3 regions of the Sphingomonas sp. Leaf30 genome follow, and region 3 is predicted to be linked to each of the others. Evidence: riboswitches for the same ligand, from Rfam matches in the RefSeq annotation. Region 3 holds a riboswitch; each other region holds the start of a gene.

Region 1 (7,920 bases), on a different contig from region 3:
CTCGCCGATCCTGCGCTCGGTTGCCGATAGCCACCGCATCACCGTCATGGCTGTATCGACGGACGGCGGTCCAAGCCGCCAGTTTCCCAATTACGTCGTCGACAGCGGGCAGCGTCAGCGCATGGGCGTGCCCTTGGCCACGCCGGCGCTCGTCCTGTTCGACACTGTGACGCGCAAGACTGTCCCCGTCGGGTTCGGCGTCATGTCGGCCGACGAAGTGATGGAGCGCATCTTCATGCTGACCAACTCCAAGCCGGGAGGTGACTTCTGATGGCGCACACCCGCTCCCCTCGCCCCTCACCCCTCCGCGCCTTCCTTCGCCGGACCGCGGCGGTCGCTATGAGCCTCGGTGCTGCCAGCATGATCCCGGCTGGTATGGCCCGGGCCGACGTTGCCGGGCAGATGAATGACTTCTTCCAGGACGCAGGTGGGGCCGCCAACGTCACCGGTCCGAGCGCCTATCAGGGTCAGACGGCCGGCTATTACTCGATGGGCAACGTTTGGAGCCGCTTCCCATAGAAGAGCGTGCAGCCCTTCAATCTGCAGATGCCAAAGGTGTCGGCGGGGTGTGGCGGTATCGATCTGTTCACCGGCTCCTTCAGCTTCATCAATGGCGCCGAGATGGTCGCCATGCTGAAGGCGACTGCCAACAACGCGTTGGGCTTTGCCTTCCAACTCGCGATCGACAGCGTCTCGCCCGAGATCGGGAAGGTCATGGATAGCATGGCCAACAAAGCGCAGCAGATGAACCAGATGAACATATCGTCGTGTGAAGCGGCGCAAGGTCTGGTCGGATCGGTCTGGCCGAAAATGGCGGGCGCACGCTCGACGGTCTGCGCAGCGGTCGGCAATTCGCAGGGCAAGTTTTCCGACTGGGCGCGGTCGCGGCAAGGCTGCGGAGCCGGCGGGGAGCAGGACGCCACTCTAGAGGGAAACACCGATCCTACGATGGCCGACAAGATCCCGGGCGCCCCGCGTAATTACACCTGGGATGCGATCAAGAAGTCGAACAAATTCGGCAGCGACAAGGAGTTCTCCGAGTTTCTGATGACGTTGGTCGGCACGATCGTCATCAACCCGAAGGCGGCGGAAGGAAAGATCGTCGGCTTTGTCGGTCCTGCCGAGGATGCCGTCGTAACCGCTCTCCTCGATGGTCCCGGCACCGGAACGCCGGTCAAGATCCTGCACTGCGACGACGACGAGAAGTGTCTGAATATGACCGAGCAGACACTCCGTCCGGGGCCTGGTCTGCGCTCCAAGATCAAGACGATGATCGACTCGATCAACTCCAAGATCCGTACCGATGCGGCACTGGATGGCCAGGAGCAGCAGCTCCTCAACATGACGACGCTGCCGCTTTACAAAATGCTCGCGGTTCAGGCGATGGCGCACCAGAGCTTCTCGCCCGGTGAGACCAACGCGCTTGCCGAGATCGTATCGGTCAACCTTCTGTCCGCGATGATCGAGAACATGCTCGACCGGATCAGCCAGTCGACCGTGCAGGTGCAGCCCGCCGATGCCGAGATGGGCAAAATGTGGCGCGACCAGCTGAGCGAGGCGCGCAACCGCTATGCGCAGCGCAACGTAGAGCTGAAGGCGGTGCTCAACCAGACGCTCGCGCTCATCAACCAGTCGGTGATGGTGGAGTCGACCCTGCAAAACAGCATGTCGCCGGCGATGGCAGCCTCGCTCAATTTCTCGCGCGGGCTGAGCGCGCAGGGCCTCAACTAAGGACGATTGGCGATGCTCGAGGTCTTCACGATTGGCGGTGGCGAATACATCGTCAACACGTTCAACGCGGTAGCAGCATGGACTGGAGGCGGGGGTTACCGCTCGCTTCTACGCGTGGTGATGGTCCTCGGCTTGATTTACGCCTTGCTCGCTGTCGCCTTCACGATGAACGTGCGTGCATGGCTGAACTGGTTTCTCGGCTCGTCGCTTATCTACACGTGCCTGATGGTGCCAACCGTCACTGTGAAGGTTACCGACCGCGTAAACCCGTCGCTTGCCCCTGCCGTCGTGGCAAACGTGCCCCTTGGCCTTGGTGTCATCGCCAGCTTTACCAGCCAGGTCGGTGACTGGCTGACGCGCACCGCGGAAACGGTGTTCACGATGCCAAGCCAGCTTAGCTACTCGACGAACGGCATGGTCTATGGCGCGCGGCTGCTTGATGCGACACGCAACTTCCAGATCCGTGATGCCGAGTTTGCGACCAACCTGTCGGCGCACTTCAAGAACTGCGTCTTTGGCGACATCATGCTCGGCCAGAAGTCGATGACGGACCTCGCCTCGGCCAAGGATCTCTGGGCTGCTATGGGACCTGGGTCGGCTGCGCGCTCGCAACCTTGGGTCGAGCGTTCGGGTGCCGCAACCACCAGCAGCATTATTCCATGCCGGCAGGCCTACGGCATGCTCGATGGCCTTTGGCATACCATGATCGAGGCGCACACGTCGCTTTGGGCCAAGGAAACCTACCCCAAGCTGTCCACCTCAGTCGCCTCTGCCAAGCTCCGCAGCGATGTGCCGATCGTCAATCAGGCCTTTACGGCGTCCAGCGCGAACTACGAGACGATCTTGCGCCAAAACACTGCCATCAATGCCTTCATGCAGGCGCGTGACGGCATGGCAGGTGGTCCGGGCGCAGCGTCGATCGATACGTTCGCGACGACGCGGGCAGACATCCAGGCGCGCAATACGTACAATTCGATCGCGCAGCAGGCGATGAGCTGGGTTCCGATCCTCAATATCGTCCTTACCGTCGTCTTTTATGCGATGTTCCCTGTCATCTTCCCGCTGTTCCTGATGCCGCAAACCGGCGTCGGCGCCCTCAAAGGGTATCTGACCGGGTTCTTCTACCTCGCTGCGTGGGGACCGCTGTACGTGATCCTCCACATGATCTGCACGACGCGGGCGACCAGCGCCGCGCAGGGCGTCGCGGAAGGCGGGATGTCACTGGGAACCTACGCCGGAGTCGGCGCGGTCAACGCCGAGACTGCGACGATCGCAGGCTTTATGCTGATGTCCGTTCCGTTCCTCGCGGCCGGGCTCGCCAAGGGTGCCATGAGCATTTCCGGCCAGGCAACGTCGGTCCTCAGTCCAGCGCAGAACGCGGCCGAGGCTGCGGCAGCCGAGCAGACGACCGGGAATTACAGCTACGGCAATACCAGCTTTGCCAACTCGACGTCGAACATGCGGCAGAGCAATCAGTGGTCGGACGCACCGACATTCTCGTCCGGGGGCATGGCATCAAGCTTCCGGCACGACAACGGCGCAACGACCAACTCGTTTGGCGATGGCCAGAACGTCTATGACACCAGCAAGGCGATCTCGAACTTGCCCTTCAACGCTTCAACGATCCAGTCCGCAATGGCGACCGAGAGCCGGCAGGCCTCAACCGCGGCACGCATCGCTGATGGGTTTGAGCAAGCTAGTCGTAACGAAACTCAGCACATGGAAGCTTTACGGAACGGGCATACGTGGTCGAATACCAACTCGACTGCCTTCGGTGCCAGTTCCGGGTCTCGGGGGGGTAGTTCGGTCGAAGATTCGGATCGGCGCACTGTCCAACAACGAGGCGGGATCGAACTACGCGAGCAAAGCGGAAGCGGCACGTCTGAGCAGTTCTCGGCAGGTAAAACATCGGCCGATGCCGGTCAGAAGGTTATCGGTGGTAGCGTCGGTGTCAGCGCGAACGCCAATGCTGGTGTTGGTGCAGGTAAAACGGGTGCCGGCGTTGGCGGAAGGATCGACGGTAGCCTCGGCTATAACCGGACATGGACCAACACCGACACGACTGGTCAGCAAGACACGTCGCAGCGCAGTCATGACAAGTCGGCCGCTGTTACTGGCGGTCTGAGCGCGGATCATTCCGTCGGCAGCGGAACCACTACTCAGAACGGGACTTTCTATCAGGAGGATATGTCGCGACGCTCCGAGCAAAGCGAATCCCGCACGCGCGCGATCGAGGAGTCTCAAAGCAAAATTCAGTCTTACAACGAGCAGGCCCGGCATTACCGAGAGCTTTCACGGTCGTTGGAACAGCACGCCAGCTACGCCGAAAACAGCGGCTTCAACCTGTCGCAGGATCTCCGACAGGATTTGGCTCGGTGGTATGACAAGGAAAATGCCAACACGCCCGGCGGGAACATGCTCCCAGGTCTTTGGGAAACCAATCTCGATGGTACGCGAGAGAATGCTCGCAACATGGCTATCGGTCGCTGGGCATCGCAGCGTTCCGATGTCATCGAACGCGACATTCAAGCAGCGCTAAGCGACCCTGCCTTGGCCAACATGAAGTTGCCCGCCGTCGCTTCGGAAGCCTCTGTAGAGGCGCTCTACTCGGGTGGTTCGGGGGTTGGCAAAGCACACGCTGTTTCGGCCGGTCGTCCAGACACATCCGGGGAACAGGCGCTGATCGCAGCAGGTGCCAGAGAGGTGCAGGCCGACCAGCGCAGACTGAGAGGCGTTGCCGAAGCAGACTTTGCACAAGCCCCCAAGGGAGCACCAAAGCCGTGAGGGGCTACAGCAGCAGTCCGAACCAACCGGCTGCGATGAACCCACCAACTACCGCTACGACTGCTCCTTGGAGGAGAAAGACGGTCTTGGGCTTGATCGAGGTTCCGTTTCGGAAATCCTGTTGCTCGTCGTCGAACTCTCGCAAACTCGCGGCAAAAGGGTTCGCCTGCCACCAGCCCGCGCCAACGCCCGGGTTAGTATCATTGTCGTACAAGATCGGCTGCAGGGGATCTATTTTCATGGCGCACCTCGCCCTGAAAGCTAGTGCGAAATGACACAGGTAGCAATGCACTACAGGAGACACTTTGTGTCGACTCAGCACCGCCCGCCATCGCTTGGTGACCTTCCCGGAACCCTTATTTTCGATTTCTCCTGGCTACTGGTTATGGCCATTGGGCTCATGCCCATCGCCGAGGCCTCGCTATCTCGTTCGCCTTCAGTCTCTATGCCGACGACGATCGCATTCTTTGTTGCGGTCGGAAGCGCGGTCCTCCTCCGCCGGCGCTATTCGTGGATGGGCCTGGTCCTCCACATCTTCGGTCAAATTGCCATCTGGCGTTCGCTGTTCGTTATGTCGCTTGCGATCGTGCTGATCGCGATCCCGCTCGAATGATCCCTTTGTGCCTCATCATCGGTGATAGCACCGCCCTGGGGACAGCAAACGCGCTTGCTGCGCAGGGAATACGCTGTGCCGTCCACGCGCGTGTCGGTGCGCCGTCAGGTGATTCCGTCAAAACATTCCGGTCGCCCGTAGGTGGGGACCGGCTAGAGGATGTTCGGAATCGTACGCTAAGCTCCCCGACCGTCCCGATTGGGATCGTGAACTGAGAATTTATCCAGTGTCTCGATATCCCGTTTGATTGGCATTTTAGGACGTAGTGGGGGGTGGTTGTCCGGCAATGCCGATCGCACTGCGATAGGGCAGCTCTGAGCGATCTTGCAGATTGACGGTGCCACGGGTACGCGCTTCTCGTCTAGCTGGATGAATATCTCGCTGGGCAGTGATCGCGCTGGTGTCCCGAGAGGGACTTAATAGGGAACACGGTGTGGGAGATACTCTCCCGAAGCCGAGGCTGTCCCTGCAACTGTAAGCGGCGAGCGAGACGTACATCGCGTCCTCTTTTGGAGGGTGCAGCCACTGGACCAACGCCGTAACGGCCGAGATCCGGGAAGGCCGTAAGTCGAGCGACGACCCGTGAGCCAGGAGACCTGCCAGCGTCTGGTCGCTCTTGCTTTGGTCCAGGGGATGGTCGGGGCACGGTTCTTCCGTCTGAGCGACGAACGAGCGGCGGGGGTCGCATCGGTTCGTGTCGCGGGCGCTTGCGTCCGCCTGCCGACGCGCGCCGACCGTTCACAGCGGACGCCCCCGTCCGAAGTCGCTTGGCGCACGGGGGACGGACATGAAGAATATGAGATTACGAGCAAAATGGCTCGAATGCGTGGCTATCGCCTCGGTATGTAGCACCACACCCGCATGGGCTCAGGTGCAAGACACCGAGGCTGTGCCGTCACAGGCACCGAACGATATCGTCGTGTTCGGCCGCGGCGAAGCAAAGATTGGTGTTGCGCATGCAGCGAGTGAGGGCACCGTCGCCGGTGCCGACTTGCTGGTTCGCCCGCTGCTACGTGTCGCCGAACTGCTGGAGGCAATCCCCGGCATGGTCGCTGCGCAGCACTCGGGGAGTGGCAAGGCTAATCAGTACTTCCTGCGTGGCTTCAATCTAGATCACGGTTCGGACTTCACGACCTATATCGACGGGGTGCAAATGAACCTGCGCACCCACGGTCATGGCCAGGGCTATCTCGATCTCAACGGACTGATCCCGGAGATCGTCGCACGCGAGGATTTTCGCAAAGGGCCATACCGTGCCGATGGCGGCGACTTCGCGCTGGCGGGGGCCGCCTACATGACCACGATCGACAGCTTTGCTCGGCCGTGGCTTTCGGTCGAGGGCGGCTCTTATGGCTATGGTCGGATCGCAGCGGGCGGGACGATTGATGGGATTGGCGCGGGGAAGCTGACGCTCGTCGCGCAGACCAAGGTCTATGACGGACCATGGGAGGAGCCCGAGCATCTGCGACACGCATCTGGCTTCGCGAAATATACCGCTCCAGCTGGTGCGGGCCAGATCGAAGCCTCGCTCAACGCCTACCGCGCGACTTGGCGTCCGACCGAACAGATTCCCGAGCGCATCATCGGTACCGCGCTCTGCAAGGACGTGTTCTGTTCACCCGATCCGACGGCACGCGGCGAAACGACACGGCTCGTCGGCAACGTCGCGGTGCGCCAGCCCGACTGGCACGCCAATGTGTATGGTCAGTTCTACGACTGGTCGATGTATTCGAACCCGACCTACACCGATCCGGACGGGACCAGCGCGCAGATCCGCCAGTTCGACAAACGCTGGATCGTCGGTGCGAGGGGCGAAAAGCGTTGGACGCTCGCGCCGACCCTTGCCGTCTCGCTCGGTACCGAAGAGCGCTACGACCATATCGGCAGCGTCGGTGTGTATCGCACCAGCGCGCGATCGTTCCTGTCGTCGCTCGGCCGCTACCATGTCGAGGAAGCGTCGGCAGCACTGTATGGCGAAGCGACGTGGACGCCCGTTACGGGTCTCCGCCTGATTGGCGGGGTTCGTGGGGACTATTATCACTACGTCGTTCGCGCGCGGGATCAGGCGGCCGTGTTGGCTGGCGAAGGCAGCGGCGACGACACGATCCTGTCGCCCAAGGCATCGATCGCGTACTCGCCGACCGACCGGCTGGAGTTCTACGGCAACTGGGGACGTGGATTCCACTCCAACGACGTCCGCGGCTCGGTAAACGTCGAAACGCCTGTGCCAGTGCTGGTGCGCGGCAACGGCCGTGAAGTCGGCGCCCGGTGGCAGTTACCCGGCATTACGCTGACCGCGACCTATTGGTGGCTCGACGTCGACAGCGAACTGCGCTTCGTCGGAGATTCTAACGCGGTCGAACCGACCGGTGCCAGCGAGCGTCGTGGCTATGAACTTGTGGCGTTCTGGCGGCCCAGGCCGTGGCTTGCGATCGACGGCAACTATACGGCAAGCCGATCGCGCTACGACAATGGCGACCGCATTCCAAACGCCTTCGAGAACGCCGCATCCGCCGGGATCGCGCTGGTGCTCGATCCGTGGGAGGCAAGCGTTCGCGTTCGTCACCTCGGGCCTTATCCGCTGATCGAAGACAACAGCGTCCGAGATACAGGAAGCACGGTCGTCAACGTCCGCGCGGCCCGCAAGATCGGGCGGTTCGAGGTGTACGGCGAGGTGCTCAACATCCTCGACAGCCGCGACAAGGACATCGCTTATTTCTACGAGTCCTACATTCCTTCGTTCGACGCCTCAGGGCCAACGGATGGCCGGTTGAGTCGTGTGGTCGAACCAC
Region 2 (7,920 bases), on a different contig from region 3:
CTATCTTCGCTGCAGGTGGCCAAGCTGCAGGACCTATTGCCGTAGCAACCGGCGCTGCCGCGATCCTCGTTATTTCAGGCTTGGTCGCTGGCTACCGGCGCAGGGTATATGCGTCTGGTTCGATTACAGGTTGAAACTAAATCCGTAGCCGAGACCTAGGGTGAATTGGGTCCGGCGCCCGCGTTCGCGGATGAGGGGTGAATCGCCTGCGTTCTGACCTAGTCGATCCAGGCCAGTGAAAAGCGTGATGGCGCTTCGCCGGTTTAGGGGACGAATTACGGTACCGCCTACACCGTAGGACAATAGTCCGCCTGACGCAGAATACGGTCTAAGTCCGGACCGTCGCGACTGGAGCGCATCGATGCCGAAATACGTCTCGATATACTCGCGGCTTGCCAGCGTTGCGCGAGGCCCGATGTTGATGATGGTCCGTCCCCGGCGCGCCTGGTAAGCAACTGACCCGTCGGCGACAACGCCGTCATGCCCGCCGAAGCCGCGACGAACCTCGATCCGTCCACGCCATGGCCCAGCCCGTTTCTCGACGAAGCCTCCCACCTCAACAGCTGCATCTACGTCGCCGAGGCCGCGTAGCGCGTCACTCCCGCCTGTAATGAGGAACGGCGATCCCCCGCGCTCTTCATCCCGCCCAAAGCGGAGCTTGGCGAGCGGTCCTGCCTTCCACCCGTCCCGGTTCACCCCGTTCCAACCCAAACCGTCGGGGATCGAAGCGAAGATGGTGTCCTTGTAGTTGATCCGCAGGTCGGGAAAGATCGACAAGGCCATGTCTCGCGAGCCTTGCCATGCAGGGCTTAAGACTGGTGCGACGCCGACGGTGATGCTCCATCCGGCAGTGCCTGCCTCCAAAGGCCGACCTGCGGGGGGGGGGCGGCCGCAGGTCCGTCTGCGCGAAGCAGGGTTGAGCAGAGACTAGCGCAAGGATGGTTAGAGCGGAGCGCATCCTTATCCCTTTTTTCGGCCCCGTTGATGACGGTCGGTCGGTCATGTCAGCAGCCACCTTATCCCCGCGCGTCGTAAACGCCAGTCCCGGTAGATGGAGTACGGCTATACCCACAGCGTATGACCGGTCCGCTTTCAATGCCGGCGGACGCGTTCAAACTCAGGCCGAAGCAGCCGCTCGCGTTTTCCACAGGGACCAGCCGACGCCGCAACCCAGTATCGCAAAGGTTACCGCCAACGACGCTGCGGGCGGGAATTTGGCGAGCCCGAACATGTCGGCAACGAAGATTTTCGAGCCGATAAATACCAGCAACGCGGCCAAGCCGTATTTAAGGTAATGGAACCGGTCGACCATCGCGGCGAGCGCAAAATAGAGCGCGCGTAACCCAAGGATAGCAAAGATGTTCGACGTGTAGACGATGAATGGATCCGTTGTGATCGCGAAGATGGCCGGCACGGAATCGACCGCAAAGATGACGTCAGCGCATTCGATCATGACCAGAGCCAGTAGTAACGGCGTAGCGATCCGGCGCATGCGCCCCGTCGCTGGGTCCTGCTCTTTCACCCAGAAACGTTCCCCGTGAAGTTGGTCGGTAACCGGCATGCGCTGGCGAACCCAGCGTAAAACGGGCGAACTGGCCACGTCATATTCCGTGTCTGCAGTCAGCCACATCTTGATACCGGTGAAAACCAGGAAGGCAGCAAAGACGTATAATACCCATTCGAACCGATCGACCAATGCCGCACCAAAACCGATCATCACTGCACGCAGGACAATGACACCCAGGATGCCCCAGAACAATACACGGTGCTGGTGGATGCGGGGGATGGCGAAGTAGCCGAAGATCATGGCGATGATGAACACGTTATCCATCGCAAGGCTCTTCTCGATGACGAAGCCCGTCACGTAGTTGAGGCCGGCAGTCGGCCCGATATACCACCAAATCCATCCGCCGAACGCCAGTCCCAGCGTGATGTAACTTGCTGACAATGCAAGGCTCTCGCGTACCCCAATTTCTCGTTGTCCGCGGTGCAAGACACCCAGATCGAGGATCAGCAACGTTGCGACGATGCCGAGAAATGCCAGCCACATCCAGACAGGCGTACCAAGGAATAATAAGGAAAGCAGCTCAGGCATGGGGACCTCTGACAAACGTGATGACGTGGGGCGGGATCAGCGATCAGGAGGGCAGGTATCTCGCGGTGGTGCGCACAAGCGACCTTCCAAGTGCAACTCAAAGCGCTTCAATTGCAGCAGAATTGGAGAAATTGGAGTTCGGCGCGCCATCGCGATACGCGCGCGCTCGTCCAACTGCTGATGCAGTTCGGCGAGTCTGTTGGTTTCCATGCTCAGAGCCTCTTTTCAATCGGTGATCGAAAGATCGGATCATCAACGACGACAGGAGGCAAAGCGGCCAGGCCTATATCGAGATAACCCGATGCGGTCCGACATCACAATCACCCAAGGGAAATTGTCAGAGGGGCCCGGCCCGCTTTTTATAGATAGGTTACGGTTTGCGGTGATCAAGCAGTTTCAATATTTGATAACGACCGTAGTCTGCGCTCAATCTGCCGCACTTCTCATCCCAAAACATCACGCCGATCGGGAAGATGAATCGGTCGAAAACGCCCCTTTCTGGACGCTCAGTTTGGCGAGCCGCAAGCCTGAAAGCCATTCGGCCAGCCATAAGCCGCAACGTGCCCCGCCGGCAGGTGCTCTGCTTGCAGCAGGCAAGCCGTGCGGCGTATGTCGCTACTGCTGGTGGGGGGGAATAAATGGCGAATGGCATTAGCAGCCGCGGAAACTCGGTTGTCGGCGAGCGCTGGCCGCTCTTCTGGGCAGGCTGTGCGGCGATCAGCGTTGGGGTGGCCTTTCACTTACCAATGCTCGCGATGGCCCATACGATGGGCAATCACCTTTCGGGTATGGCTATGGACGGATGGATGTATCTAGGCATGGCGCTGATCGGTATCGGCGTGCCGGCAGCTATATTTGGCGCTTTACCCAAGAAACGGCCTGATCACAGGGCAGCCGTTGGCGTCGCATATGAAGCGCCCGATGATACCCCTCTGACGCGCTCGCATGCTGCCGTTCTGCTGGTGCTTACCCTCGGGCTCATCATCGACACTATGAAGCCAGCAACGCTCGGCTTCGTGCTCCCCGGCATGCGTGGCGAGTATGGGCTCGCTAAATCGACCGTTGCCCTGCTTCCGTTCGTTGCCCTTACGGGGACCACAGTTGGCTCGTTTCTGTGGGGGTGGCTTGCGGACATCTATGGTCGGCGTGTGTCGATCCTGTTGTCGACGATCCTGTTCGTTTCGACATCCATCTGCGGCGCTATGCCTTCCTACAGCTGGAACCTGGTCATGTGTTTTCTGATGGGGTGCTCGGCTGGCGGAATGCTGCCCGTTGTCTACACGCTGTTGGCGGAGATCATGCCTCCACGGCACAGAAGCTGGGTTCTTGTGCTGGTTGGTGGCACGGGACTGGTCGGTGGCTACCTCGCAGCTAGCGGTGCAGCGCATCTGTTCGAGCCCCTGTTCGGCTGGCGTAGCTTGTGGCTGCAGGGCTTTCCCACCGGTTTGCTGCTGCTTGCGATGGCAAGGTGGATTCCTGAGTCCCCGCGCTTTCTGTTGGAACGGGGTATGGACGCCGAGCTAGCTGACATGGCTCGAAAGTTTGGCATCGTCAGGCGTGCGCCACAAGAAGCCCCAGCGGACGCTGGCAGCGCAGCGGCTCACCACCGCGAATTGACCATCGCCCTGGTGATCACGGCCCTGTCCTGGAGCTTCGTCAACTTCGGCTTGTTGCTATGGCTGCCTTCGGATCTTCAAGATCGAGGCTTCAGTGCCGAGATTGCAAGCGGCATTATCGCCAGCTCAGCACTTGTTGCCCTGCCCACGATCATGATCGCGGCCTTCCTTTACAGCCGTTGGAGCAGCAAGCGCACTCTGATCGGCACTGTGCTTCTCACACTCGCCGGGCTTGCCGGAGCCCTACTGCCGGCGCCTACCCTGGCTTGGCCACCACTGCTCATCGCAGTGATCGCGTTACTGGTGGTTGGCACAAACGGATTAATCGCCGTGCTACTTCCCTATGCAGCCGAAAACTACGCATTACGCGTACGTGGACGCGCTACCGGGCTTATCGCGGGTAGTAGCAAATTTGGTGGCGTTGCTGTCCAGCTGGGGGCCTTCGCTGGATTGATCCCGACGATGGGGGGCGCGGCGATCGCGTTGATCATACCAATGACGCTGTCAGCGGTACTGATCGGACGCTCAGGTAGAGAGACGCGCGGCCGCAGCTTACGTGAGCTGGAAGCAACGGCTTAGCTGTCGGCTTCATATCGACCTGCGCGGAGTGTCTCCTTCAGCGGTCAAATGTGTGAAAAACCCAGTCGTAATCACGACTGCACGACAAACAGGTGTTTTCGGACACCCAAGCAGACCTGTCGGCGCTTAGCGTATATCTGGGTCCGTTCTATGTACCGACCCCCTTTTGGGAAGGTTTGGGGGCTGAAGGCCCGGTACTATCCCATACAACCGAACGGCTTCGCTCGACCATTTTCATCAACCGAAACCATCGTGAATAGAGCCGTGGCCGCATGTCGTCGTTCCCCGGATATTAAATCCTCGGCGCTAAGATCAACACTGATGCGCACGGAACTGCGCCCGGTCATCCGTACTTCGGCGGTTAGCTCGACCATCTCCCCCTTCTGGATAGGGGAACGGAAGTCGATCCGGTCAGATGCTGCCATAACCATTACCGCCCGGGCTTGGCGGGTTGAGGCAATGAATGCCGCCTTGCCCATCATGCGAAGTGCATCACCACCATAGAGGGTGCCGTAATGGTTGGTCTGATTCGGGAAAATCATTTCGACCATTCGCAACGGCTGCACCGCATCATGCGGAACCATCTCACCCATCGGTGGCAGAGGGTCTTCGCTTCCGACTGCGACGAGCGTGAAACGGCCTCGCGTACACAGCCGTCGTTCGCCCGATACCGGTGCCTCCGCGATCAGTTCGACCTCGACGTCGAGCGACTTACGTCCAACCCGCACGACGCGACCTGTCACCTCGACCATATCGCCGATCCGGGCAGGCGCCGCGAAATCGATCTTTTCCGAAGAGGCGGTGACGAAGGCCGCGCGACCGTGGCGTGAGGCCGCCAGGAAGGCGACCTTGTCCATATGCGCCAGAGCCACACCACCGAACAGCGTGCCGTGGTGATTGGCGTCACCGGGGAAGACCATGTCGATCAGCTGAATAGGGGTGCTGTGGTGTTCCTGTGGCATCCTGGTCCTCAATCATTCGCGAGGGCATCCAGACGCCAGCGACCAACGGGAGAGGTACACCTCTTCCTACAGCACGCAGCGGCCAGACCGGGCACCCCGCCGGTGGTCGTTATGGCGTCGAAGGCAGGTCTCCTGGCTCGCGGGTCATCGTCGAAATCCCGGCCTTCCCAGCGCTGAAGCGCCAGTGGCACACGAGGGTTTCTACTCGCCGCTTACAGTTGCGGGGGCAGCATCGGAATCGAACCGATTTCCCGTCTTAGCCTTCGGCCAATCGGCGAAGGAACCTTGACCTCACTGAGGTCGCAGGAAACGGCCCTTTACGTCAAGGCCAAGTGGCTTCGCGGACTAAGAACGGCATGGTGGGCGTAGCCGTACCACCGTCCGCCGTGCTTCCACTCATGCCGCCTCATTAACATATAAAGATATCTTTATATGTCTGTTGACAATGATCGCTCGCTCGTGTCGAACGGCCACGTCGAGGTTCCCCATTCCAGGCATGGCGATGGGGCTAAGACGGGAAGCCGGTGGTGTCCTTCGGGTCAGATTCCGGCGCTGCCCCCGCAACTGTAAGCGGCGAGTGGCGGCTCCATTTCGTGTCACTGGGTTCTCGCAAGGAGCCTGGGAAGGCCGGAGCCACTGCGTTGACCCGTAAGCCAGGATACCTGCCTTCGACGCCATAACGTTCCTCGGACGGGGGTTCCTCCGGTGGATCGCGCTTGATGCGACGGTCCGTGGCTTGCCGCCATCCGGGCCTGTTCACGCCTTGCGCGCTTTCGCCTGACCTCCCGCCCGCATAGCCAGGGTGAGTCATGACGAATAGCGGGTTCACATTCTCGATCAGCAGTATCCCGTTCGACGAGGATTATCGTCCGGCCGACAACACGCGCATCACCACCAATTTTGCCAATCTCGCGCGCGGAGACAGCCGACAGGAGAATCTGCGCAACACGCTGGTGATGATCGACCATCGGTTCAACGCGCTGATGCACTGGGATAATCCCAGGGGTGATCGCTACACGCTGGAGCTGAAGATCGTCTCGGCCGCGCTCACGCTCGGGGATGGTGCCGACGACGAAGCCTTCCCGCTGATCGAGATCCTGCACACGACCGTGACCGACCGGATCAGCGGAGAGCGGTCCGACGGCATGATCGGCAACAACTTCTCGTCCTATGTACGTGACTACGATTTCAGCGTCGTCCTGCCTGACCACCTGAAGGCTGGGGGTGGCGGTGCGCCAGAGGGGTTCGGCGATCTGCACGGCAACTTGTTCAAGCACTTCCTTGGCTCGAGCGCCTACCGTGACAATTTCCGCAAGCCGCCGGTTATCTGCCTCAGCGTGTCGAGCAAGGAGGTGTATCACCGGACCGCCAACGTGCATCCGATCCTCGGCGTCGAGTACCGGAACGACAAGTTTTCCTCAACCGATCAGTATTTCGCCAAGATGGGTATGAAGGTGCGCTACTTCATGCCGCCACACAGCGTCGCGCCGTTCGCCTTCTATCACACCGGCGATCTGGTCAGCGACTACACCAACCTCGAACTTGCCAGCACCATCGCAACGATGGAGACGTTCCAGAAAATCTATCGTCCTGAAATCTACAATGCGAACTCGGTCGCGGCGGAGCATTATCAGCCGAGCCTGAAGTATCAGGACTATTCCCTGACTCGCATCGTCTACGATCGCGAGGAACGTGGTTGCCTCGCTGTCGAGCAGGGCAAATTCGCCGAAGAGCATTTCATCAAGCCGCACAGTGCCGCGCTTCGGCGCTGGTCCGCGACCTGCGGCCTCTGATCCCCACGACACGAAGGTATTTGCATCATGACGACATTGTTGCCGACGACGACCGCGGGTAGCCTGCCCAAGCCTTCCTGGCTCGCCCAGCCCGAGACCTTGTGGTCGCCCTGGAAGCTGGAGGGCGACGAGCTGGTCGCTGGCAAGCAGGACGCGCTCCGCCTCGCGGTCGAGGACCAACGGCAGGCGGGTATCGACATCCTCGGTGACGGCGAGCAGACCCGCCAGCACTTCGTCACGACCTTCATCGAGCATCTCGACGGTGTCGATTTCGAGAAGCGCGAGACGGTGCGCATCCGCAACCGCTACGACGCCAGCGTGCCGACGGTCGTCGGCGCCGTATCGCGCCCGAAATCGGTCTTCGTCGACGACGCCCGTTTCCTGCGCGCGCAGACCGATCAGCTGATCAAGTGGACGCTGCCGGGGCCGATGACGATGATCGACACCCTCTACGACGCGCATTACCGGAGTCGCGAGAAACTGGCATGGGAGTTTGCCCGCATCCTCAACGAGGAAGCCCGCGAGCTGCAAGCGGTCGGCGTCGACATCATCCAGTTCGACGAACCCGCCTTCAACGTGTTTTTCAACGAGGCGAACGACTGGGGCATCGCTGCCCTGGAGCGCGCGGCCGAAGGGATGACGGCTGAGACCGCCGTCCACATCTGCTATGGCTATGGCATCAAGGCTAACACCGACTGGAAGAAGACGCTCGGCTCCGAATGGCGCCAGTACGAGGAAACCTTCCCCAACCTGCAAAGGTCGAAGATCGATATCATCTCGCTCGAATGCCAGAACTCGCGCGTGCCGATGGACCTGATCGAGCTGGTCCGCGGCAAGAAGGTGATGGTCGGCGCGATAGACGTCGCGACCGACAC
Region 3 (7,920 bases):
GGGTGGGACGAGGTCCGCCGGATGATCCTCGACCCGAGCTATGCCATGGTCATCGCCGACGAGATCAACATCGTCCTGCGCTACGACTATCTGCCACTCGACGAGGTACTTGCGGGGTTCGCGGCACGACCGGCGATGACGCATGTCGTGGCGACGGGGCGCAACGCGCCCGATGCTTTGGTTGCCGCGGCGGATCTCGTCACCGAGATGGGGCTGGTCAAGCATCCGTTCCGGGGCGGGGTCAAGGCCCAGGCTGGCGTCGAGTTCTAAGGGTTGCGGCGACGAGCGGCCGGACGCGGCGTGCGCAACTGCGCCGCAAGGCTTTGCGCGGCCCGGACATAGGCAGGGCCTCCGCAGACGGTCCACGCCTCGGGGATGCGCAGACGGGGAATCCCGTCGAGAATCGGGTGATGCAGCATTTCGGTGCCCTGATCGGTCACGCGGTCCGTGGCGCTTTCGACTATGAGATAGTCCGGGCGTGCCAACACCATCTGTTCGAGCGAGAGTTGCGAGAGTGCGGGCTTGCCGAGCCGGGTCGCGAGATTGGCAAGCCCGAGACGCTGCATCAGTTCGTCGACGAGCGTGCCGGTACCGGTCAGGAAACCCCGACGCTGATAATAGGCCGCCGTACGACCACCTCCCGGCGCGCGCGGCAATCGTGCGAGCGCGGTGTCCATCCGGCGGATCAGTGTTTCGCCGCGATCGGGGTGCCCGATGGCGGCGGCAACCTGACGGACTTGCCTCACGATCGCGGCATAGCTGTCCGCGGGGGGCAGATCGAGCGTCGCGACGTGCCGTCCGGCAAGCACGGCGGCGACCGTCTGGCGTCGGAACGGCGATGCGATCACGAGATCGGGGCGGAGCACCAGCACGTCTTCGGCGCTGCCACGGCTGACTGGCATGGTACGCGCGGCGTTGGAGGCTGCGGACATGTTCGGATCGCGCGCGAACCGGGTGAGCGCGACGATCTGCGCGGGGTCGGCCAGCGCCAGAAGATACTGGTCAGCGCATAGGTTGAGCGAAACGATACGCGCCGGCGGTCGAGGCGCTGCCGCCGGAGCAGGTGCGCTGGCGGCAGCGATCATCAGGATGGTCAGGAGACGGCGGCCGCGCATGCGCAAAACCCTGCCGCAGCGGCCGCTTATGCGCTAGGCGGAAATCGATGCGGTGGGATCTGGCACTATGGAACGCGTGACGCGTGCGCGATTGGTCGGTGGCCTAGCGCTGCTTGCGCTGCTGGCCGGCGCCGCGTCGGTCGCGGTGGGTAGCGCGGCGATCCCGCTGGCGCATGTCGTGCGGGCGCTCAGCGGGCAGGGCGATCCGATCGAACGCGCGATCCTGTTCGAACTCCGTCTGCCGCGCGCGATCCTCGGGCTGGCGGTCGGCGCGATGCTGGGGCTTTCTGGTGCGGCGCTGCAGGGGTTCCTGCGCAATCCGCTGGCCGAGCCATCGGTGCTGGGCGCGTCGAACGGGGCATCGCTGGGCGCGGTGATCGCGCTGTATTTCGGGCTGGCGGAGCTACATCCGGCGATGCTGCCGATCGTGGCGATCGCCGGGGCGTTCGCGGCGCTGGGGTTGCTGTTCGTGCTGGCGGCCGGGTCGCAAAGCGCCTTGTCACTGATCCTCGCGGGGATTGCGGTTGGAACGCTGGCCGTCGCGGGGGTCAGTCTGGCGCTGAACCTGTCCCCCAACCCGTTTGCAGCGATGGAGATCATGACCTGGTTGCTCGGGTCGCTCGAAGACCGGTCGTTCAGCCATGTCGCGCTGGCACTGCCCTGTATCGCACTCGGCATGGTGCTGGTCGGCTGGGACGGCCATGCGCTCGACGCGCTGACGCTTGGCGAAGACGGTGCGCGCGCGCTCGGCGTCGATCTGCGTCGGACGCGCATGCGGATGCTGGTCGGGGTGGCGATCGGGGTTGGCGGGGCGGTCGCGGTATCGGGCGCGATCGGGTTCATCGGCCTGATCGTTCCGCATCTCGTCCGGCCGATGACCGATCGTTCGCCATCGACGATTCTGCTCCCCTCCGCATTGGGCGGTGCTGCATTGCTGACCTTTGCGGACGTGCTGGTACGCGTGATCCCGACGTCGAACGAACTCAAGCTGGGGGTCGTTACTGCGTTTCTCGGCGTGCCGGTGTTCCTCGTGCACCTCATGCGCGAGCGGCGGCTATGGTAGCCCTCTCCGCGGACCGCCTCAGCGTCCGCCGTGCAGGGCGGGTCGTGGTCGACGATGTCAGTTTCTCGGCAGAGGGCGGCGCGCTCATCGGGATCGTCGGCCCCAATGGGGCGGGCAAATCGACGCTGGTCCAGGCGCTTCTCGGGCTGGTTCCCGCTACTGGAGATATCCTGCTCGACGGGGTTCCGCTGGCGGAGCGCTCGCGACGTGAGATCGCGCGGACGGTCGCGTATCTGCCGCAGGGTCAAAGTCTTCATTGGCCGCTGAGCGTCGAACGTCTCGTCGCGCTGGGCCGGTTGCCCCATCTCGCACCGCTGTCCCGCATCTCACGGGACGACCATGCCGCGATTGCCCGTGCGATGGCGGCGGCGGACGTAACCTCGCTTGCCGCGCGTGTCGCGACCGAGATTTCGGGGGGTGAGCGGGCCCGCGTCCTGCTGGCAAGGGCGCTCGCGGTGGAGGCGCCGGCGCTGATCGTCGACGAGCCGCTCGCGTCGCTAGATCCCGCGCATCAGATCGCAGTCATGGAGATCCTGCGGGCGCAGGCCGCGCGGGGTGTCCTGGTGATCGCCGTGCTGCATGATCTGGGGCTGGCCGCACGCTATTGTGATCGCATCCTCGTGCTCGACTCGGGACGGCTCGTCGCCGACGGCGCGCCTTCGGCAGTGCTGACGCCGGCTCGGCTGCGTGAGACCTATGGTGTTCGGGCGTGGTTCGGATCGATCGAGGGCGTACCGGTCGTGGTACCGCTGACGCGTGACAGCTCGCAGGGCGATTGACCCGGGCCGCTCGCCCGGCCTATCCCTCTGACCGCGACAGGTTCCCCGGCGACGGGGATGAAAAGGGAACGGGAGAACCCCGGCTGCCCCTGCAACTGTAAGCGGCGAGCCATCGTGCCATCATGCCATTGGGATCCCGGTCCCGAGAAGGCGGCGCGAAGGGCTGTGACCCGTGAGCCAGGAGACCTGCCCGTCGCAGTCGTCTTTCGTCCGGCCAGGGTGCGCCGAGCGGACGGGGGTAAACCCGCGCGACGACATAACCAGCCTGCGGCCTGTGCCGCGGGCGCGTATGTCATGGGGTTTCAATGCCAAATCTACTGGTTCCCGCCGAAGACGGTGCGGCCGTCGTCGCCTGCAGCACCTGCCGCGCGTCCACCGATGCGAAGGACGATGCCGAGGGCATGCGCGGCGGTGCGAGACTCGTCGCGGCGTTGCAGGCGGTCCAGGCAAGCGATCCGCGCTATGCCGGGATTGCGGTCCAGGCGATGCCGTGCCTGTTCGCCTGCCAGGACTTCTGCACCATCCACGTCCGCGGGCCCGAGAAGATCGGCTATGTGCTGGGGCGCTTCACGCCGGATGAGGAAGCGGCGCGGGCGATCCTCGATTACGCCGTGCTGCATGCGGAGAGTGCGGAGGGGCAGGTGCCGTTTCGGCAGTGGCCGGCCGGGATCAAGGGGCATTTCATCACCCGGACGCCCCCCGCGGGCTATGTCGCGCAGTGACGCTGTTCCCCACGGTCGCAGCGTTCGAGGCGGCGCTGGAGGCCCTTCCTGCGGCGGACGAAGCCGCGCGAGGGGCGGCATCGCGGCGGCAAACACAGTTGACCAAGCCACCCGGATCGCTTGGTCGACTTGAGGACCTCGCAGTCTTCATGGCGGGCTGGCAGGGGCGCGAGCGGCCGCGGTTCGAGCGCGCGAGGGCGGCGATTTTCGCCGGAAATCACGGCGTTGCGGTGCACGGGGTCAGCGCCTTTCCGGTCTCCGTAACCGCACAGATGGTCGAGAATTTCCGCCATGGGGGTGCGGCGATCAATGCGCTGGCGGATGCCGTCGGGCTCGAGCTGATCATCGCCGACATCGATCTGGAAACCCCCACGGCGGATTTCACGATAGCACCGGCGATGGACGAAGCCGCTTGTCTCGCCGCACTTAACATCGGTGCGGACGTCGTCGTGCCGGGGCTCGACATGCTTGTTGTGGGGGAGATGGGAATCGGGAATTCTACGTCGGCCGCAGCGCTGTGTCTGCGCAGTTACGGCGGAACCGCCGCTGACTGGGTTGGGCCGGGGACGGGGGTCGATGTGGCGGGAATCGCGCGGAAAACCGCGGTGGTCGAGGCGGGGATCGGGCGGCATGCTGATTTCCCGCGGACGCCGTTCGAGACGTTGCGGCGGGTGGGGGGGCGTGAAATCGTCGCGATCGCTGGCGCGGTGGTGGCGGCGCGGCTGGCGGGGGTGCCGGTGGTGCTCGACGGATTCATCTCGTCGGCGGCGATCGCGCCGATTGCGGCGGCGTATCCTGGCATCACCGAGCATTGCATTGCCGGGCATTGTTCGGCCGAGCCGGGGCATGAGCGACTGCTCGGCGCGCTGAATCTCGAGCCTTTACTGAGACTTGGGATGCGATTGGGGGAGGGAAGCGGGGCGGCGGTTGCGGTGGGAGTGATCCGGTCGGCGCTGGCGGCGCATAACGGGATGGCGACGTTTGCCGAGGCGGGGGTGTCGGTGGCGTGAGTGGGGCGTTCCTGCTCCACCTGTTGCGGCATGGTTCGCCTGAACTAACCGGGCGGATGCTGGGGCGGACTGATAGTCCGGTCACGGCGGAGGGTCTGGCGGCCTGTATGGCTCGGGTAAAACCGCTGAATTTCAAGAAGATCGTCTGTTCTGATCTCATGCGATCGCAGGCTGTTGCGGATGCGATCGGGCGGGAGCGGGGGCTGGCTCCAGCGACTGATGCGCGGTGGCGGGAGCTGGATTTCGGGGATTGGGACGGGCTGGCTGCGGCGGAGATCGACGCTGCGGCGTTGCAGCGGTTCTGGGACGATCCGGATGGTGCACCGCCACCGGGTGGCGAGCGGTGGAGTGATCTGATCGCTAGAATTACGGATGCGATTGAGGACCTTAAGCCTGAAACCTCATTGATCGTGACACATGGCGGGGCGATCCGTGCGGCGCTGAAATCGCTGTGCGGGTTCGGGTTGCGCGAGCTCTGGGCGTTCGATTTGCCCTATGCGGCGCTGGTTACGCTACGGATCTGGCCGGACCGGACGGCGCAGATCGTGGCGCTGCAGACGGATCCGGTTTCGTGAAGCGGCTGATCGTCGCCTTCGGCTTCCTGACGCGCGTGCCGATGCCGCAAGTCGCTGCGGACGCTGAGGATTTTGCCGCCGCAATCCGGTGGTACCCGGTCGTCGGGGCAGGCATCGGGATGGTCGTCGCGGCGGCGGGGTGGGTCGGCGCGCTGATCGATCCGTGGACGGGTGCGCTCGCCGCGCTGACAATTTGGGTAGCGATTACAGGGGCTTTGCACCTGGATGGGCTGGCAGATCTGGCGGACGGGCTGGGTGCCGCGCACGGCAATCGCGACCGGCTGATCGCGGTAATGGCGGATCCGCATATCGGCAGCTTCGGCGTTGTAACGATCGCCTTGCAACTCATTGCAAAGCTTGTCTTATTGCACGCCGTCTCCGCGCAGGGATGGGCGGTCGTGATCGTCGTCCCGATGCTCGCGCGGATCGGCCCGTTATGCTGGGCGCGGTGCGTGCCGCTGCTGCGGGAGGGCGGGCTGGGAGGGATGGTGGCAGGGAAGATCAGGGTGCACGATCTGGTCTTTTGGGGGTGCGTAACAGGGTGTTTAGGGGTGCCTGTGCATGCCGTTGCAGGGGCCCCTGCACTGATCGCTGTATTCGGCTGGTGGCTGATCCGGCGGGTCGGCGGCGTGTCGGGGGATTGTCACGGTGCGGGGATCGAATTCGTCGAGACCGGGATGCTAGTCGCGCTCGCCATTGCCGGCCGCGTCTGAGCCGGCGAGCTGCGACACTGCGATCAGCGCGTCGATATCGAGATGGCGTTCGAGCGTTTCGGCAATCGCATCGAGCGCGGCGTCGATCGACGCCGAATGGTCGGGCCCTACCGCATCGACCCCGAGCCGGCTGAGCCAGGCGCGGCGCTGATCCGCGAGGCCGAGCAGGCCGTGGACATAGCTGCCGGAGACGAGCCCGTCGGGACTGACCGCGCCGTCGCGGCGGCCATCGTCGCGGGTCGTCACCGCGCGCACGGTGTCGGGGCCGGTGGTTTCGCCGATATGGATTTCATAGCCGTCGAACCGTGCGCCGATCGCGGTGCCGGCGACGCGCTCGAGCGTCTTGGCGGGGGACAGGATCGTCGCCACGTCGAGCAGGCCGAGCCCGGGGGCGATACCGGCGGGACCCTCCAGCCCGTCCGGATCGGCGATGCTGCGGCCGAGCATCTGATAGCCGCCGCACAGCCCGAGCACCGGGCGGCCGCGACGGCGATGCGCGTGGATGTCGATGTCCCAGCCCTGCGCGCGGAGAAAGGCGAGGTCGGGGATCGTCGCCTTGGAGCCGGCGAGGATGATCATGTCGGCGTCGGGGATCGGTTCGCCGGGCGCGACCATGACCAACGTGACGCCGGGGTCGAGCCGCAGCGGATCGAGATCGTCGAAATTGGCGATGCGCGGGGTGATCGGACAGGCGATGACGACCTGGCCGTCCTGCCGGCCGTGACCGGTCCCGCGTTCGAGGATGACCGCATCCTCGCTCGGCAGGCGGGCGGCCTCGGGCAGCCAGGGGATGACGCCATAGCCGCGCCAGCCCGACCGCGCCTCGATCGCGCGATAGCCGTCGTCGAACAGTGCGGGGTCGCCGCGAAACTTGTTGACGAGGAAGCCGTGGATCATCGCGGCGTCGGCGGGATCGATCACCGCGCGCGTGCCGACGAGCGAGGCGATGACGCCGCCCCGGTCGATGTCGCCGATCAGGATGACGGGGACGCCGGCGGCGCGCGCAAAGCCCATGTTTGCGATGTCGGCGGCGCGCAGGTTGATCTCGGCGGGGCTGCCCGCGCCCTCTACGACGACGATGTCCGCCTGCGCACGCAGCCGGTGATAGCTGGCGAGCACGTCGTCCATCAGCCCCTCGCGTCCCTCGCGCCAGCGGCTCGCGCGCAGGATGCCGCGGACCTTGCCGTGGACGACGAGCTGCGAACTGCGGTCGCCCTGCGGTTTGAGCAGGACGGGGTTCATGTCGGTGGTCGGCGTGGTGCGCGCGGCGATCGCCTGGGTCGCCTGGGCGCGGCCGATCTCGCCGCCATCGGCGGTGACGGCGGCGTTGTTCGACATGTTCTGCGGCTTGAAGGGCCGGACGGAGAGCCCGCGATTGGCGAGCGCGCGACAGAGGCCGGCGACGAGCACGGACTTGCCGACGTCCGAGCCGGTGCCCTGGAGCATCACCGCACCCATAGCAGCGCCCCCGTGACGATCCAGAGCAGCAGGCAGGCGCGGCGATAGACCTGAAGCGCGCGGGCGATGTCGGCGGCGGTGGCGGCGGGGCGGCCGCTGCCGATCCAGGGCTTCAGCTGGGTGACGCCGTCATAGCTGACCGGGCCGGCGAGGCGGAGGTCGAGCACGCCCGCCATCGCTGCTTCGGGCCAGCCGGCATTGGGCGAGGCGTGCTTGCGTGCGTCGCGCCGCATCACGCACCAGCCGCCGGGACCGGCGAGGCACAGCAAGGCGCCGCTGATCCGCGCGGGGATCCAGTTGGCGAGGTCGTCGATCCGTGCCGAGGCCCAGCCGAACGTGCGCCAGCGTGGCTCGCGGTGACCGATCAGGCTGTCGGCGGTGTTGATCGCCTTGTAGATCCACAGCCCGGGGAGCCCGCCGATCAGCAGCCAGAACAGCGGCGCGACGATGCCGTCGCAGAAGCTTTCGGCAAGGCTTTCGATTCC

The links. A riboswitch is a leader RNA that binds a small molecule or an ion and turns the genes downstream of it on or off. The one in region 3 is predicted to bind cobalamin.
Region 1: it holds a riboswitch for cobalamin, as region 3 does, so the genes downstream of both, ASE89_RS12705 (TonB-dependent receptor) here and ASE89_RS08215 (DUF1636 domain-containing protein) in region 3, are expected to answer to the same signal.
Region 2: it holds a riboswitch for cobalamin, as region 3 does, so the genes downstream of both, ASE89_RS12715 (DUF1852 domain-containing protein) here and ASE89_RS08215 (DUF1636 domain-containing protein) in region 3, are expected to answer to the same signal.

The regions. Positions count from the first base shown of each region.
Region 1 is NZ_LMKZ01000016.1:191,914-199,833, forward strand. Features, by position in the region: gene ASE89_RS12680 (conjugal transfer protein TraF) at 1-271, shown strand, start outside; partial or broken gene ASE89_RS12685 (conjugal transfer protein TraH) at 340-1,731, shown strand; gene ASE89_RS12690 (conjugal transfer protein TraG N-terminal domain-containing protein) at 1,744-4,515, shown strand; gene ASE89_RS12695 (hypothetical protein) at 4,520-4,756, opposite strand; gene ASE89_RS12700 (hypothetical protein) at 4,823-5,128, shown strand; cobalamin riboswitch at 5,510-5,746, shown strand; gene ASE89_RS12705 (TonB-dependent receptor) at 5,916-7,920, shown strand, end outside.
Region 2 is NZ_LMKZ01000016.1:200,112-208,031, reverse strand. Features, by position in the region: gene ASE89_RS19910 (hypothetical protein) at 1-134, shown strand, start outside; gene ASE89_RS12735 (MipA/OmpV family protein) at 124-783, opposite strand; gene ASE89_RS12730 (TerC family protein) at 1,118-2,095, opposite strand; gene ASE89_RS20490 (hypothetical protein) at 2,132-2,305, opposite strand; gene ASE89_RS12725 (MFS transporter) at 2,734-4,290, shown strand; gene ASE89_RS12720 (acyl-CoA thioesterase) at 4,488-5,252, opposite strand; cobalamin riboswitch at 5,357-5,555, opposite strand; cobalamin riboswitch at 5,715-5,936, shown strand; gene ASE89_RS12715 (DUF1852 domain-containing protein) at 6,062-7,045, shown strand; gene ASE89_RS12710 (methionine synthase) at 7,073-7,920, shown strand, end outside.
Region 3 is NZ_LMKZ01000002.1:321,848-329,767, reverse strand. Features, by position in the region: gene cobO (cob(I)yrinic acid a,c-diamide adenosyltransferase) at 1-270, shown strand, start outside; gene ASE89_RS08230 (ABC transporter substrate-binding protein) at 267-1,115, opposite strand; gene ASE89_RS08225 (FecCD family ABC transporter permease) at 1,183-2,178, shown strand; gene ASE89_RS08220 (ABC transporter ATP-binding protein) at 2,172-2,957, shown strand; cobalamin riboswitch at 2,979-3,165, shown strand; gene ASE89_RS08215 (DUF1636 domain-containing protein) at 3,263-3,679, shown strand; gene cobT (nicotinate-nucleotide--dimethylbenzimidazole phosphoribosyltransferase) at 3,676-4,689, shown strand; gene ASE89_RS08205 (histidine phosphatase family protein) at 4,686-5,264, shown strand; gene cobS (adenosylcobinamide-GDP ribazoletransferase) at 5,261-5,977, shown strand; gene ASE89_RS08195 (cobyric acid synthase) at 5,945-7,435, opposite strand; gene cbiB (adenosylcobinamide-phosphate synthase CbiB) at 7,423-7,920, opposite strand, start outside.